Regions from separate parts of the Agarivorans sp. MS3-6 genome, predicted to be linked through region 1. Evidence: predicted binding sites of a transcription regulator. Region 1 holds the regulator's gene; each other region holds the start of a gene.
The links. Region 1 encodes sigma-54, which starts transcription at its own class of promoters, with help from an activator protein. Its sites were predicted from a motif close to GTTGGCACGNNNNTNGNNT; they were not measured.

Region 1 (4,362 bases):
CGCTTGACGACTTATTAGAAGAGTTCCATATTGGCCATATTCGCAAAAATTTGGGTATGAGTTTGTCGGGTGGAGAACGTCGCCGAGTAGAAATAGCACGAGCCTTGGCAGCTGCACCAAAGTTTATTTTGCTTGACGAACCCTTCGCTGGAGTAGATCCTATTTCAGTGATTGATATAAAAAAAATTATCGAACACCTGCGCGATAGAGGCCTTGGAGTACTGATTACCGATCACAATGTGAGAGAAACCCTCGATGTTTGTGAACATGCCTATATCGTTAGCCAAGGCGAATTGATAGCCTCAGGGAAGCCCAAAGAGATACTTGAAAATGAACATGTGAAACGAGTTTATCTCGGCGAGCAATTCAAGCTATAGTTAAAGTGTATCTAGAAAAATATAATAAGAAGAAGGAACAGCGGTAATTAATGAAAGCATCTTTGCAGTTGCGTCTTGGTCAGCAATTAACCATGACACCTCAGTTACAACAGGCCATACGCTTACTTCAGCTATCAACGCTGGATTTACAGCAAGAGATTCAAGAGGCACTGGAAAGTAACCCACTTCTTGAGGCGGATGAGTCGCAGCCAAGCGACAGTGACTCAGTTGAAAAGTCGGCCAATGAAAGAAGTGATGAGGCGGAAAACAGCCAGCCTGAAGTTGACTCTAGCCAAATTGAAGCCGGTGATGCCATTTCCCAAGACACGGTTGCTGAAGACCTACCCGTTGATTCAACATGGGATGATATATATAGCGCCAGTTCAGGCCCTGCGAGTTCAGGCTCTGCTAGTGGCGGCGAAGACAACGACATGTTGTTTCAAGGCGAAACCGTCGACTCCTTACAAGACCATCTATTGTGGCAAATGCGTTTAACTCCCTTTAGTGAAGTAGATCAAGCCATCGCATTAGCGATTATTGATGCGGTTGATAACTCAGGTTACCTCACTCAAGACTGTGACCAACTACTTGAAGGCTTACGCTCCAGTGATAATAACGCACTAGATGTAGAATTAGACGAAGTAGAAGCGGTGCTAAAACGTATTCAACATTTTGACCCCGTCGGCATTGCTGCTCGCTCCTTACAAGAGTGTTTAATGATTCAATTAAGTCGTTTTGCTGAAGAAACACCTTGGTTGAAAGAAGCCAGAGAGGTCGTATCAAATCATATCGACGTATTGGCCAACCGCGATTTTCGTTTATTAGCTCGCAAAACCAAACTCAAAGAAGAACAGCTACGCGAAGTAATGCGCTTAATCCACACCCTTGAGCCACGCCCCGGCAATGCGGTAGAACCGAATCAAGCGCAGTATGTTATTCCCGACGTATCCGTTATAAAACGCCAGGGCCGCTGGGTAGTAGAATTAAACCCGGATGCCATGCCTAAACTACGTGTCAATTCTCACTATGCGTCTTTGAGCAAAACGTCAAATGCTACCGATACTCAATTCATTCGCAGCCACCTACAAGAGGCAAAATGGTTCATAAAAAGTATTGAGAGCCGTAACGAAACCTTATTAAAAGTATCCAACTGTATCGTTCACCACCAACAAGCATTTTTTGAATATGGTGCTGAAGCAATGAAACCAATGGTGTTGAACGATGTGGCTGAAGCAGTAGAAATGCATGAATCGACCATTTCTCGGGTGACAACCCAAAAATTTATGCATACTCCCCGCGGAATTTTCGAATTAAAGTATTTTTTCTCTAGCCACGTGGCTACAGACGGAGGTGGGGAATGCTCATCTACCGCGATTCGCGCACTCATTAAGAAACTGGTTGCTGCCGAAAATACCAACAAACCACTCAGTGATAGCAAGATAGCTGACATTTTGGCAGATCAGGGGATCAAGGTGGCGAGGCGCACGATAGCAAAATATCGTGAGTCTTTAGCGATTCCACCTTCTAACCAACGTAAAAGCCTTATATAACGGCCACAAAAGGGGACAAGATATATGCAAATTAATCTTACTGGACACCACGTAGAAATTACTGAATCACTAAAAGAATATGTCCACACTAAGTTTGCCAAACTGCAACGACGTTTTGAACAAATCAACAATGTTCACGTCATCCTCAACGTAGAAAAGCTCAATCAAATTGCCGAAGCTACCTTGCACCTTAATGGCGGAGAGCTGTTTGCCACTGCAGAGCACTCTGATATGTATGCCGCCATTGATAGCCTCATTGATAAACTTGACCGCCAAGTTATTAAACACAAAGAAAAATTAAACAGACATTAGCCAAAGTAATGCAAATAAATAAAGTACTAAATTTGGACTGTACGCTTAGTACAGTCCAATGTTCCTCTAAGAAGCGCGCATTGGAACTGATAAGTGAACTCGTCGCTAAACAACTTGATACCAGTGCTCAAACTATTTTTGAAAGCCTGTTAAACAGGGAAAAAATGGGCAGCACCGGAATTGGCCAAGGTATCGCTATTCCTCACGGCAGAATCGACAATCAGCACCAAGCTACAGCGGTTTTTTTACGCTGTGACCCTGCTATTTCCTTCGATGCTATTGATAATAAACCGGTTGATCTTGTGTTTGCGCTGTTGGTTCCAGAAGACCAATGTAAACAACACCTTAATACCCTTTCTCAAGTGGCTGAGAAACTCAACGATAAATTAGTATGTAAACAACTTCGTAACGCACAAAGTGATGACGAATTGTACGACATCATGGTAGCCTAATACTCTAATTGTAGTTAGAGGTTATCATGGAATTGATTATCGTTAGCGGACGTTCAGGCTCTGGCAAAACGGTCGCCTTAAGGGTATTAGAAGATTTAGGCTATTACTGTGTAGATAATCTACCCGTTTTACTCTGGCAACCCTTAATAGATAACTTAAGTAGTTATCCTAAAGTGGCGATTAGTATCGATATTCGTAACCTGCCCGATGAGCCCTCACCGATTGGGCAATTGATTCGTTCGATTGGCCCTGACGTAAAGCTCCTCAGCCTCTTTCTCGACGCTAAAGACGAAGCGCTAATTCGTCGTTACAGTGAAACCCGCAGAGTTCACCCGCTCAGCCAAAACAACTTGTCGTTAGCCGAAGCTATTGAGGCAGAAACAGAGCTATTAGCCCCTATTTCACGCAATGCTGACTTACGTATCGATACCTCTCGCTTGTCGGTGCATGAACTTAGCGGCCTGATCCGCTCGAGAGTGACGGGTGATCAACAACAACAACTAATTTTAGTGTTTGAGTCCTTTGGTTTTAAAAATGGCGTACCCAGTGATGCGGATTACATGTTTGACGCGCGTTTTTTGCCTAACCCGCACTGGCAAGAAGAGCTTCGCCCCCTAAATGGTTTAGATAAACCCGTTCAGGACTATCTGTCTAGCCAAGCCTTAGTCGGAGAATACATTCAGCAGATCACCGATCTGTTAAATTCTTGGTTGCCCCACTTAGAAGCTAATAATCGAGCATACCTAACCATCGCCATCGGCTGTACTGGTGGCCAACATCGTAGCGTTTACGTAGCAGAGCAGCTTGCCGCAAACTTTTGTAGTAAACGTAAAGTACAACGTCGTCATCGCACTTTGGAACATAAGCTTGAAGCTCACTAGACAAGTCATCGTAAAAAACAAACTCGGCTTACACGCTCGCCCTGCGACTAAGCTTGTAGAACTCGCTCAGCAGTTTGAGGCTGAGGTAAGTATTATAGACGGAGAGAAAACGGCGTCAGCTGCCAGCGTAATGGGCTTGCTCGTATTAGCCAGTGCGCAGGGTAATACTTTGACAATTATCTCGGAAGGAAAAGATGCCGCCGCCGCGATGAATGCTATTCAAGGTTTGATTGAAGCCAATTTCGACGAAGAATAAGTTAAGGCATAAATAGCCGCACACTAAGCACGCTGCAAAGCTTGCTACTCATCACAGTAGGGAACACTTATGCCAGAAGAGATGGAGTTAAACCCTAACCAGCACAAACGATTACAGGAGCTAAACCAGGCTCTAGATAGCGGTATGTTTGTGCACGTTAGGCGCACACTTCATCAAATGCCCCCATGTGATGTGGCTTTATTACTCGAGTCCAGCCCACCCGCAGGACGTAAAGTACTATGGCAACTCACCGACCCTGAGCAACACGGCGATATCCTCGAAGAGCTAAACGAAGAGGTGATGGAGGGGGTGCTTCAGCTAATGGCTCCAGAAACCCTCGCCGCCGCCGCTGAAGGAATGGATACAGATGACATTGCTTATGTCTTAAGAAGCCTTCCAGATAGTGTTTATCAAGAAGTACTGCAACAGATGGATGGCCAAGATAGGCACCGTGTAGAAGCAGCACTCGCCTACCCCGAGGATACCGCGGGGAGCATTATGAATACCGACACCATCACCCTAAGGGCTGATGTC
Region 2 (4,362 bases), 2.1 Mb from region 1:
GTACAATCGCTCGGTACAGGGCTTTTTAGTGGGGTCGGTTGAGCGCATCGTAAATATGAACTGGGAAGATATTTTGCCACCACCAAAGGGGGCGGGTAAATTTAACTACTTAACAGCGGTCACTGAAGTTGAAAAAGAATTGGTTTCTATATTAGATGTAGAGAAAATTTTAGATGAGATTTCCCCGGTCGATACCACTGTAAGCCAAGATATTGTCGATGAAGCTGTAGCGAACGTGAAAATTGATAAAAAAGTATTGGTGGTAGATGACTCATCAGTAGCAAGGAATCAAGTTAAGCGAGCGGTGACTTCTTTGGGGGTTGAAGCCTTACTGTGTCAAGATGGCCGAGAAGCTTTAGAGTTATTGTCAGCCATGGCAAAAGACGGACCGATAACCGATCAAATTGCGTTGGTGATTTCTGATATTGAAATGCCAGAAATGGATGGTTATACCCTGACTGCTGAGGTTCGATCTCATCCAGATTTAAAAGATTTACATATAATTCTTCATACTTCACTAAGTGGAGTGTTTAACCAAGCAATGGTGAATAAAGTTGGTGCCAACGCCTTTATTGCTAAGTTTAATCCAGACGAGTTAGCTGCAGCTGTTCGTCAATCTTTATAAAGAGTGGATGCATTGAGAACCATAACTGATGATGTATATAAGCAGTTCTGTGGCTTTTTAGAAAAGCAGTGTGGAATTGTATTAGGCGATAACAAGCAATACTTGGTTAAAAGCCGTTTGTCTCCATTGATCGCGCAATATTCCTTATCTAGTTTGACTGAGCTGGTGCAGAAGTCGATGAGTTTGCGCGAAAGAGAGCTGAGAGCTGCGGTGGTTGATGCTATGACCACCAATGAAACGCTATGGTTTCGTGATACCTATCCCTTTCAGCTTCTGGCTGACAAATTGTTGCCTGATTACCAAAAAATGTCACGGCCGGTGAAAATCTGGTCAGCTGCCAGTTCATCAGGTCAAGAACCTTACTCGATAATGATGACGTCTCTCGAGTATCAAGCTAGAAAGCCAGGAGCCTTACCATTGGGGGTTCAAGTTGTGGGGACCGATATTTCGCCTTCTATGTTGGAACACTGTAAAAAAGGTGAGTATGACCCACTAGCCTTAGCCCGAGGTTTATCGCCAGAGCGTAAGCGTCAGTTTTTTGAAGCCACCAGTGATGGGCGCTTTAAAGTTAATGACAAAGTGAGAAAAAATGTAAACTTTCGCCCGCTAAACTTGCTCGATAGTTATGCATTAATGGGCAAGTTCGACATTATTTTTTGTCGTAACGTACTGATTTACTTTAATGCTGATGTGAAGTCGAAAATTCTTAATCAGTTTGCTCAAGCGCTGAACCCTAATGGTTATTTAATGTTGGGGGCATCTGAATCTATCACGGGCTTAACCGACCGATTTAATATGTTACGCTGCCACCCTGGCATTGTTTACCAACTAAAATAAGTCACGCAAAATCAAAGCGGCAGAGTAGGGCAACATTTGCCGCTTTTTTGCCGCTTCCTCTAGAGTGGCGCTGCGCTGTACTTGGCCACTTGCTCTAACTCCTTATATTCCTTCAGTAAAAAGCGTCAAAAAAACTATGGCACAGCTTTTGCAAATTTGAATTTGTAATTGTGTAGAGAGGTTTTTATGGCGATAACATTTGATAAAGCATTAGGGGTTCATCAGCATACCGTAGGGGTAAGAGCCCGACGTTCTGAAGTTATCGCTAGTAATATCGCCAATGCTGATACGCCTAACTATAAAGCACAAGATATCAATTTTAATAAAGCGTTTGCAGCTGCCAAGGCTAATCAAAACGGCGGCATGCATGTGACTAACGAGCGTCACATGACAGGGGGAAGAAGCCAGTTCTCAGAGTTAGGTTTCAGAGTGCCCGACCAACCCGATACCGGTGATGGAAACACTGTAGACGTGCAACAAGAGAAAGCAGACTTTATGCAAAACGGTTTGGAATACCAAGCCGGGATCAGTTTTTTGACCAGTAAGTTTAGTGGGTTAAAGAACGCGATTAAAGGAGGTCAATAATGAGTTTTTTTAATGTGTTTGATATTTCGGCTTCGGCAATGAAGGCGCAATCGGTGCGCTTAAACACCACCGCCAGCAACTTAGCCAATGCCGATAGTATCAGTTCGAGTATCGACCAAACCTATCGCGCTAGAAAACCGGTTTTTGCGGCAGAATTAGATAGAGCCAGTGGTGCGATGAATGAATCAGCCAAAGTCAAAGTGGCCGGCATCGTAGAGTCTGATGCGCCATTACGTAAAGAGTATTACCCAGAACACCCGATGGCTAATGAAGAAGGTTATATTTTCAAGCCAAACGTTAATGTGATCGAAGAGATGGCCGATATGATGAGTGCTTCGCGTTCCTATCAAGCTAATGTGCAAGTCGCAGAAGCTGCGAAACAAATGCTAAATAGCACTCTCAATTTGGGTAAAAGTTAAGGAGTAGCCCGTGTCTACTATTAATCCACTACAAGGCAGCTATTGGGAACCCGAGTCGGTGGTTCCTGAAAGTAATAATAATCAGTCACTTGGCCAAGAAGACTTTTTCGCCTTGTTAACGACTCAATTGCAATATCAAGACCCGAGTAAACCGGTCGACAATGCTGAAATGATTGCGCAAATGGCGTCTTTTCAAACCTCTGAAGGTATTGCAGAGCTAGGCACTAAGTTTGACACGATGAACTCTATTATGAATTCATCTGCGGCGCTGCAGGCCTCAACCTTAGTTGGCCAGAAAGTACTCGTCCCTTTAGATTACGGTCATAACAGTGGTTCTGGATTTGATGGCGTTGCGGTGACAGGCGCAGCGACTACCAATGTAAAAGTTACTGTCGAAAACCAAGCCGGCGAAGTGGTTAAGGTTATCGATTTAGGAGAGGGCAGCGGTAACATTCCGTTCTCTTGGGATGGCACTGATTCTAACGGGAATCCGATGCCAGAAGGAAAATACAACGTCAAAGTAAATGGCGTTCAGGGCGGTAAAGAGATCAGTTTACCCACTGCAACTTTTGCGAACGTAAGTAGCGTAAGTTTGGCGGGTGGTACATCTGGCGTAGTCGTCAATTTAGAAGGATTAGGTGGTATCGCCATGAGCGATGTGCTGGAAGTAGCTAAAGCCTAACAAAGAATACTAAACGATAGGAGATTGAGAGATGTCATTTAATATCGCGCTAAGCGGCATCAATGCCTCGCAAAAGGATCTTGACGTAACGGCGAATAACATTGCTAACGTCAACACCATTGGTTTTAAAGAGTCGCGAGCTGAGTTTGCCGATGTGTATGCAACATCGATTTTCTCTAATGCTCGTACTGCTGTGGGTAATGGCGTTAAAACAGCTGATGTTGCCCAACAGTTTCATCAAGGTAGTTTGAATTTTACTCAAAATGCGTTGGATTTGGCTGTCAGCGGAGAAGGCTTTTTTGTTACTGCTTCAGATCTTACCACCCAAACTCGTGAATTTACGCGGGCAGGGGCATTTAAGTTAAATGCAGACAACTTTATTGTTAATTCGCAAGGCCAGTACCTACAAGGCTATACCGTAAACAATAACGGTACGCCATCGGCAGTAAGTATGGCTGCTACCAATGCCATTAAAATTGGCACCGAGGTGGGAACACCGACCATGACTGGCCAAGTTGATATGACCTTCAACTTACCATCTAGTGGCACCAGTCATGACCTTGGCGATTTTGACCCAACGGATAGCAATACCTATACCTCGGCGACTTCGGTAACCGTTTATGATTCGCAAGGTGGCTCACATGTCGCGGAAACCTTTTTTATAAAAGACGATACGACCGCGAATACTTGGCATAAACTGATTTACATTGACGGCGAACCGGTCGATGTGAATGGTGGTACGGCCAATACACCTAATGCTGGTAACTCAAACCCTACTATTCCAGCTTCGGCAACCTTAACCTTTGATAATACCGGTGCGTTAGCCACCTCTGCACCGTTAATCATTGAAACGGTTGCTTTGGGCACGGCGCCGCCGTCAGGCCCTGGTGGAGTATGGGATCCTGTCACTGGGTCGGTAGATCCTACGCAAACTATTACCTTTAACCTTAATTCTCCTACCCAATATAATTCGGCGTTTGAAGTATCGAACTTGTCACAAGATGGCTCGACCGTAGGTAAATTAACAGGGATCGATATTGGCCCTGATGGCTTAGTGGTGGCTTCTTACAGTAATGGTCAAACATCAAACATTGCTAAAGTGTCTATTGCCAAGTTCAATAATAATCAAGGTTTATCACAAATTGGCGATACCGCATGGCAGCAAACTCAGCTTAGTGGTGAAGCCATCGCTGGTGAAGCGAACACCGGTACCT
Region 3 (4,362 bases), 1.1 Mb from region 1:
TAACTTTGGCGCATGCTGCAGGAGATCAGGCACCATGGTAACGCCTAGCCCAACACCAAACGACACCGCCATGATCAACAGTTTTCGTCGATTTAGCTCATCGCTGGCTAAGATTTTTATGCCTGCTGCGGCAACAGTACCGAACATAACCAAGGTCGCGCCACCCAATACAGGCTTTGGGATCTGCTGCAGTACTGCGCCCAAAATAGGGAATAAACCAAGTACTACCAAAATGGCGGCAATATAAAAACCAATATAGCGGCTGGCAACACCGGTAAGCTGAATAACCCCATTATTTTGGCTAAAGGTGGTGTTTGGGAAAGTATTAAAGGTCGCGGCAATCAATGAGTTTACCCCATCAGCAAGTACCCCTGAGCGAACGCGTTTTAAATAAGAATCGCCCTTAATTGGCTGTTGCGATACGGCGCAGTTGGCGGTGATATCACCCGCAGATTCAATCGCGGTAATGAAGTAAATAATCGCTACTGGCAAAAATGCCACCCAATCAAATGAGAAGCCATACTTAAACGGCATCGGAACACTAATTAAAGGCTGAGACAGTACTGAAGAGAAGTCGACTTTACCCATAAATATTGCAATAACCATCCCTACAATTAGGCCAATCACAATCGCAGATAAGCGTAACCAAGGATTAGTAGAGCGATTCAATACGATAATGGTCAGTAATACAATGGCGCCTAAACTTAGGTTCTGCATACTGCCAAAATCAGACGCTTTAAAACCACCGGCCAAGTCAGTCATACCGATCTTTATCAGTGAAATACCGATAATAGTTATCACGATGCCGGTAACCAATGGAGTGATGATTCTCTTCATTTTTATCAGTACTTGTGACAAAAATATCTCTATAAAGGCACCTAAAAAACAAACGCCAAATATCAGTGATAAAATTTCTTCAGGGCCTCCACCTTGGCCTTTAGCAATAAACCCTGCAGCCAATACTGAACCTAAAAATGCAAAGCTAGTCCCCTGCACACAAATCATCCCAGCCCCTACCGGGCCGATTTTTTTTGCCTGAATAAAAGTGCCTACTCCCGACACGATTAACGCCATGCTAATTAAGTATGGAATATGCTCACCTAAGCCTAATACTCCACCAATAATTAACGTTGGCGTAATAATACCCACAAAACACGCCAGTACATGTTGTAAGCCTGCAAAAAAGGCCTGTGCGGCTGGCGGGCGGTCATGCAATTGATAGATCAAATCCTTTGATACTGCGGTCTCATTATCGCTACTCATACTCGCTCCCTGTCTATATATCCGTTATGCAACCAGAAAAACCTGACCACAAAGTCAGCTTAATTAGGCAAATTGCCTGCCAACCAAGTTAATCGCTATTGGGAACATAACCACAAAACACCACAAGCAGCGGCTTACAAACAACAAATCATCAACATATCGCTTACATCAACTATGATTAATTGACGTCAAAAGCGAGCTATAATGCTTAGCCTTGGTGCGAGCACTTAACATCTTGCACCATTAAGTAACAAACTCAAATCGTGGCTTTGCTTACAATTAGGATATCTAATTACAACAAAGCTTGTGTTAACGTGGTTTTTTGACTTAAATCAAAAAACATGACCAAGTGGCCAGCTTTTTGCTACCACTATCACAACCCTAAACGCCGATATAGAGAAACGGAGTTCTTAATGAAACTAAATAAATGGATAAGCGCAGCCGCCTTTGCTGTAACTAGCTTATTAATCGCCCCAACCACCATGGCCGCTGATGAACCACTAAAAGTGGGCTTTGTGTATGTAGGCCCTGTAGGAGACCACGGCTGGAGTTATGAGCATGACCAAGGTCGCATTGAAATGGAAAAACATTTCGCGGGTAAAGTATCAACAACCTTTGTAGAAAACGTGCCTGAAGGTGCTGACGCCGAGCGCGTGATTACTCAACTAGCCAAATCAGGCCACGATGTGATTTTCACGACCTCATTTGGTTTCATGAACCCAACGATTAAAGCAGCGAAGAGATTCCCTAAAGTGCGTTTTGAGCACGCCACTGGCTACAAACGCTCTAAAAACGTATCAACTTACGTATTGCGGACCTATGAAGGTCGTTATGTGTCGGGTATTGCTGCAGGCATGGCCACCAAAACTAACGTGATTGGTTACATAGCCTCTTTCCCAATCCCTGAAGTGATTCGTGATATTAACTCTGTTTACTTAGCAGCTAAAAGTGTAAACCCAGACGTAGAGATTAAAATTGTTTGGGTAAATACTTGGTACGATCCAGGTAAAGAAGCAGACGCGGCCAATGCGTTAATGGATCAAGGTGTAGATATTATCTTGCAGCATACCGACAGCCCAGCTCCACTTATCGCTGCAGAAAAACGCGGTAAAATGGGTATTGGTCAAGCATCAGACATGAGCCACTTCGCCCCTACTGCACATATGTTCTCAGTACGTGATGTGTGGGCACCTCATTATATTCGTACCGTTCAAGAAGTGATGGATGGTTCTTGGAAGCCTGAAGATTACTGGGGCGGTTTTGCTGAAGATATCCTACAAATAGTGTCGGTCAATCCTGCGCTTAGCGATGATATTAAAGTAGCGATTAGCGAAACAGAAGCGAAGATAAAATCGGGTGAATTCCACCCCTTCACAGGCCCTATGAATAACAACCAAGGTGAAGAAGTTATTCCTGCTGGCAAAACCCTTAACGATGAAGAGTTAGCCGGAGTCATGTGGTACGTAGAAGGTATCGACGCCACCATTCCTAAGTAAATTGACTTTTTTGACTTATATAGCGCTCTCTAAGCCTAGCGTGAGAGCGCTAAAAACTCACTAAACGAGTACCCGTATAATCATCCAGGATGGAACAATATGACCTTAGCGTTACCTATCATCGATATTAGTGCCTTACATAACGATGACCAAAGCCAATGGACAAGTGTGATCAATGCTATTGATAAGGCTTGTCGAGATACGGGCTTTTTCTACGTTACCGGTCATGGCATTCCTGCTGAACAGTTTAGCCAAGTAAAAGCGATGGCCGAGCAGTTTTTTGCGCTACCTGAATCAATTAAACAAACCATTAATATACAGCATTCAAGTAACCACCGCGGTTGGGGACAAGTCAGCGCTGAAAAGCTAGACCCAAATGGACCAAGTGATTACAAAGAAACCTTTGATATGGCCTTAGATTTAAGCCCCTATCATCCGCAAGTTGCACGTTGTAGCCAATTATATGGGCCAAATCAGTACCCAAATCTTGACGGCTTTATTCAACTGATGCAGCAACAATATGAACTGAGTATGCAAGTTGCACTCAAAATACTAAAAGCAATGGCACTCGCATTGCAACTGCCTGTAGATTTCTTCAGTCAAAGCTTTGGCTGCCCGGTAAGTGTATTAAGACTGATTCACTACCCACCACAGCAAGGCCAACAAAACGGCGCAGGGGCACACACCGATTACGGTTGTATTACCTTGCTGTATCAAGATCAAATTGGTGGCTTGCAAGTACAAGATCGCAACGGCGAGTGGTTAGACGCAAGCCCAGTTGAAAACAGTTTTGTGGTAAATATTGGCGATTTAATGCAGCGTTGGACTAACGATTGTTATAAATCGACGCCTCACCGTGTCACTAGCCCAACTCAGCAAACGACGCGTTTTTCTATGCCGTTTTTTGTAGAGCCTGACTTTGATACCAAGGTGGCGACCCTCGCCTCTTGTTTAGCTGAAGGTGAACAGGCTCAGTACCAAGACGTCACGGCGGGTGATTGGATATTGTCGCGCTTTGCCGATACCTATGCTTATCGCAGTGAAGATCAAACCGTCGACTAAATAGAATAAAAAATTTGGCCAAAAAGCTGACCGAACGGACAACTTAATAAGGCAGGCAGGAGAAAATATGTTACAGCTAATGATTAATAATCAGGTAGTTAGCTTAAGCCAACAAGCAGCAGATACCATGCTACTCACCTTTCTGCGTGAGCATAGTGGTTTAGTCGGCACGAAAGAAGGCTGCGCCAGCGGTGATTGCGGCGCCTGCACCGTTGTCATGGTGAGTAACACCGCATCAGCTGAGCTCAGCTATAAACAAATCAACAGTTGCATTACCCCTCTGCATTCCTTGCATGGCAAACAAATTATCACCGTTGAATATCTAAAACAGGGACAAAACCTGCATCCTGTTCAACAAGCCATCGTTGACCACCACGGTAGCCAATGTGGTTTTTGTACTCCCGGTTTTGTCATGTCGCTGTACGCCTTATCTCGTCAACACAAGCAACCTGAACACCCTGAAGAGTTTTTAGCTGGCAACCTATGCCGCTGCACCGGTTACGGGCCGCTTATAGAAGCAGCTAAACAAGTGTCGGCCAAT

Region 2: a site for sigma-54 is predicted at 1,598-1,616, ahead of flgB (flagellar basal body rod protein FlgB). Genes of this name have one in related genera too.
Region 3: a site for sigma-54 is predicted at 1,329-1,347, ahead of ACVFI8_RS19165 (nucleobase:cation symporter-2 family protein). Genes of this name have one in related genera too.

Annotation. Positions count from the first base shown of each region.
Region 1 covers NZ_CM134202.1:3,084,915-3,089,276, reverse strand. Annotated here, with positions in the region: gene lptB (LPS export ABC transporter ATP-binding protein) at 1-377, shown strand, start outside; gene ACVFI8_RS14135 (RNA polymerase factor sigma-54) at 428-1,927, shown strand; gene hpf (ribosome hibernation promoting factor) at 1,952-2,239, shown strand; gene ptsN (PTS IIA-like nitrogen regulatory protein PtsN) at 2,248-2,691, shown strand; gene rapZ (RNase adapter RapZ) at 2,718-3,572, shown strand; gene ACVFI8_RS14115 (HPr family phosphocarrier protein) at 3,559-3,828, shown strand; gene mgtE (magnesium transporter) at 3,898-4,362, shown strand, end outside.
Region 2 covers NZ_CM134202.1:487,649-492,010, reverse strand. Annotated here, with positions in the region: gene ACVFI8_RS02310 (chemotaxis protein CheV) at 1-625, shown strand, start outside; gene ACVFI8_RS02305 (CheR family methyltransferase) at 638-1,462, shown strand; gene flgB (flagellar basal body rod protein FlgB) at 1,649-2,047, shown strand; gene flgC (flagellar basal body rod protein FlgC) at 2,047-2,466, shown strand; gene ACVFI8_RS02290 (flagellar hook assembly protein FlgD) at 2,477-3,148, shown strand; gene flgE (flagellar hook protein FlgE) at 3,180-4,362, shown strand, end outside.
Region 3 covers NZ_CM134202.1:4,148,081-4,152,442, reverse strand. Annotated here, with positions in the region: gene ACVFI8_RS19165 (nucleobase:cation symporter-2 family protein) at 1-1,263, opposite strand, end outside; gene ACVFI8_RS19160 (BMP family ABC transporter substrate-binding protein) at 1,677-2,759, shown strand; gene ACVFI8_RS19155 (isopenicillin N synthase family dioxygenase) at 2,859-3,821, shown strand; gene xdhA (xanthine dehydrogenase small subunit) at 3,889-4,362, shown strand, end outside.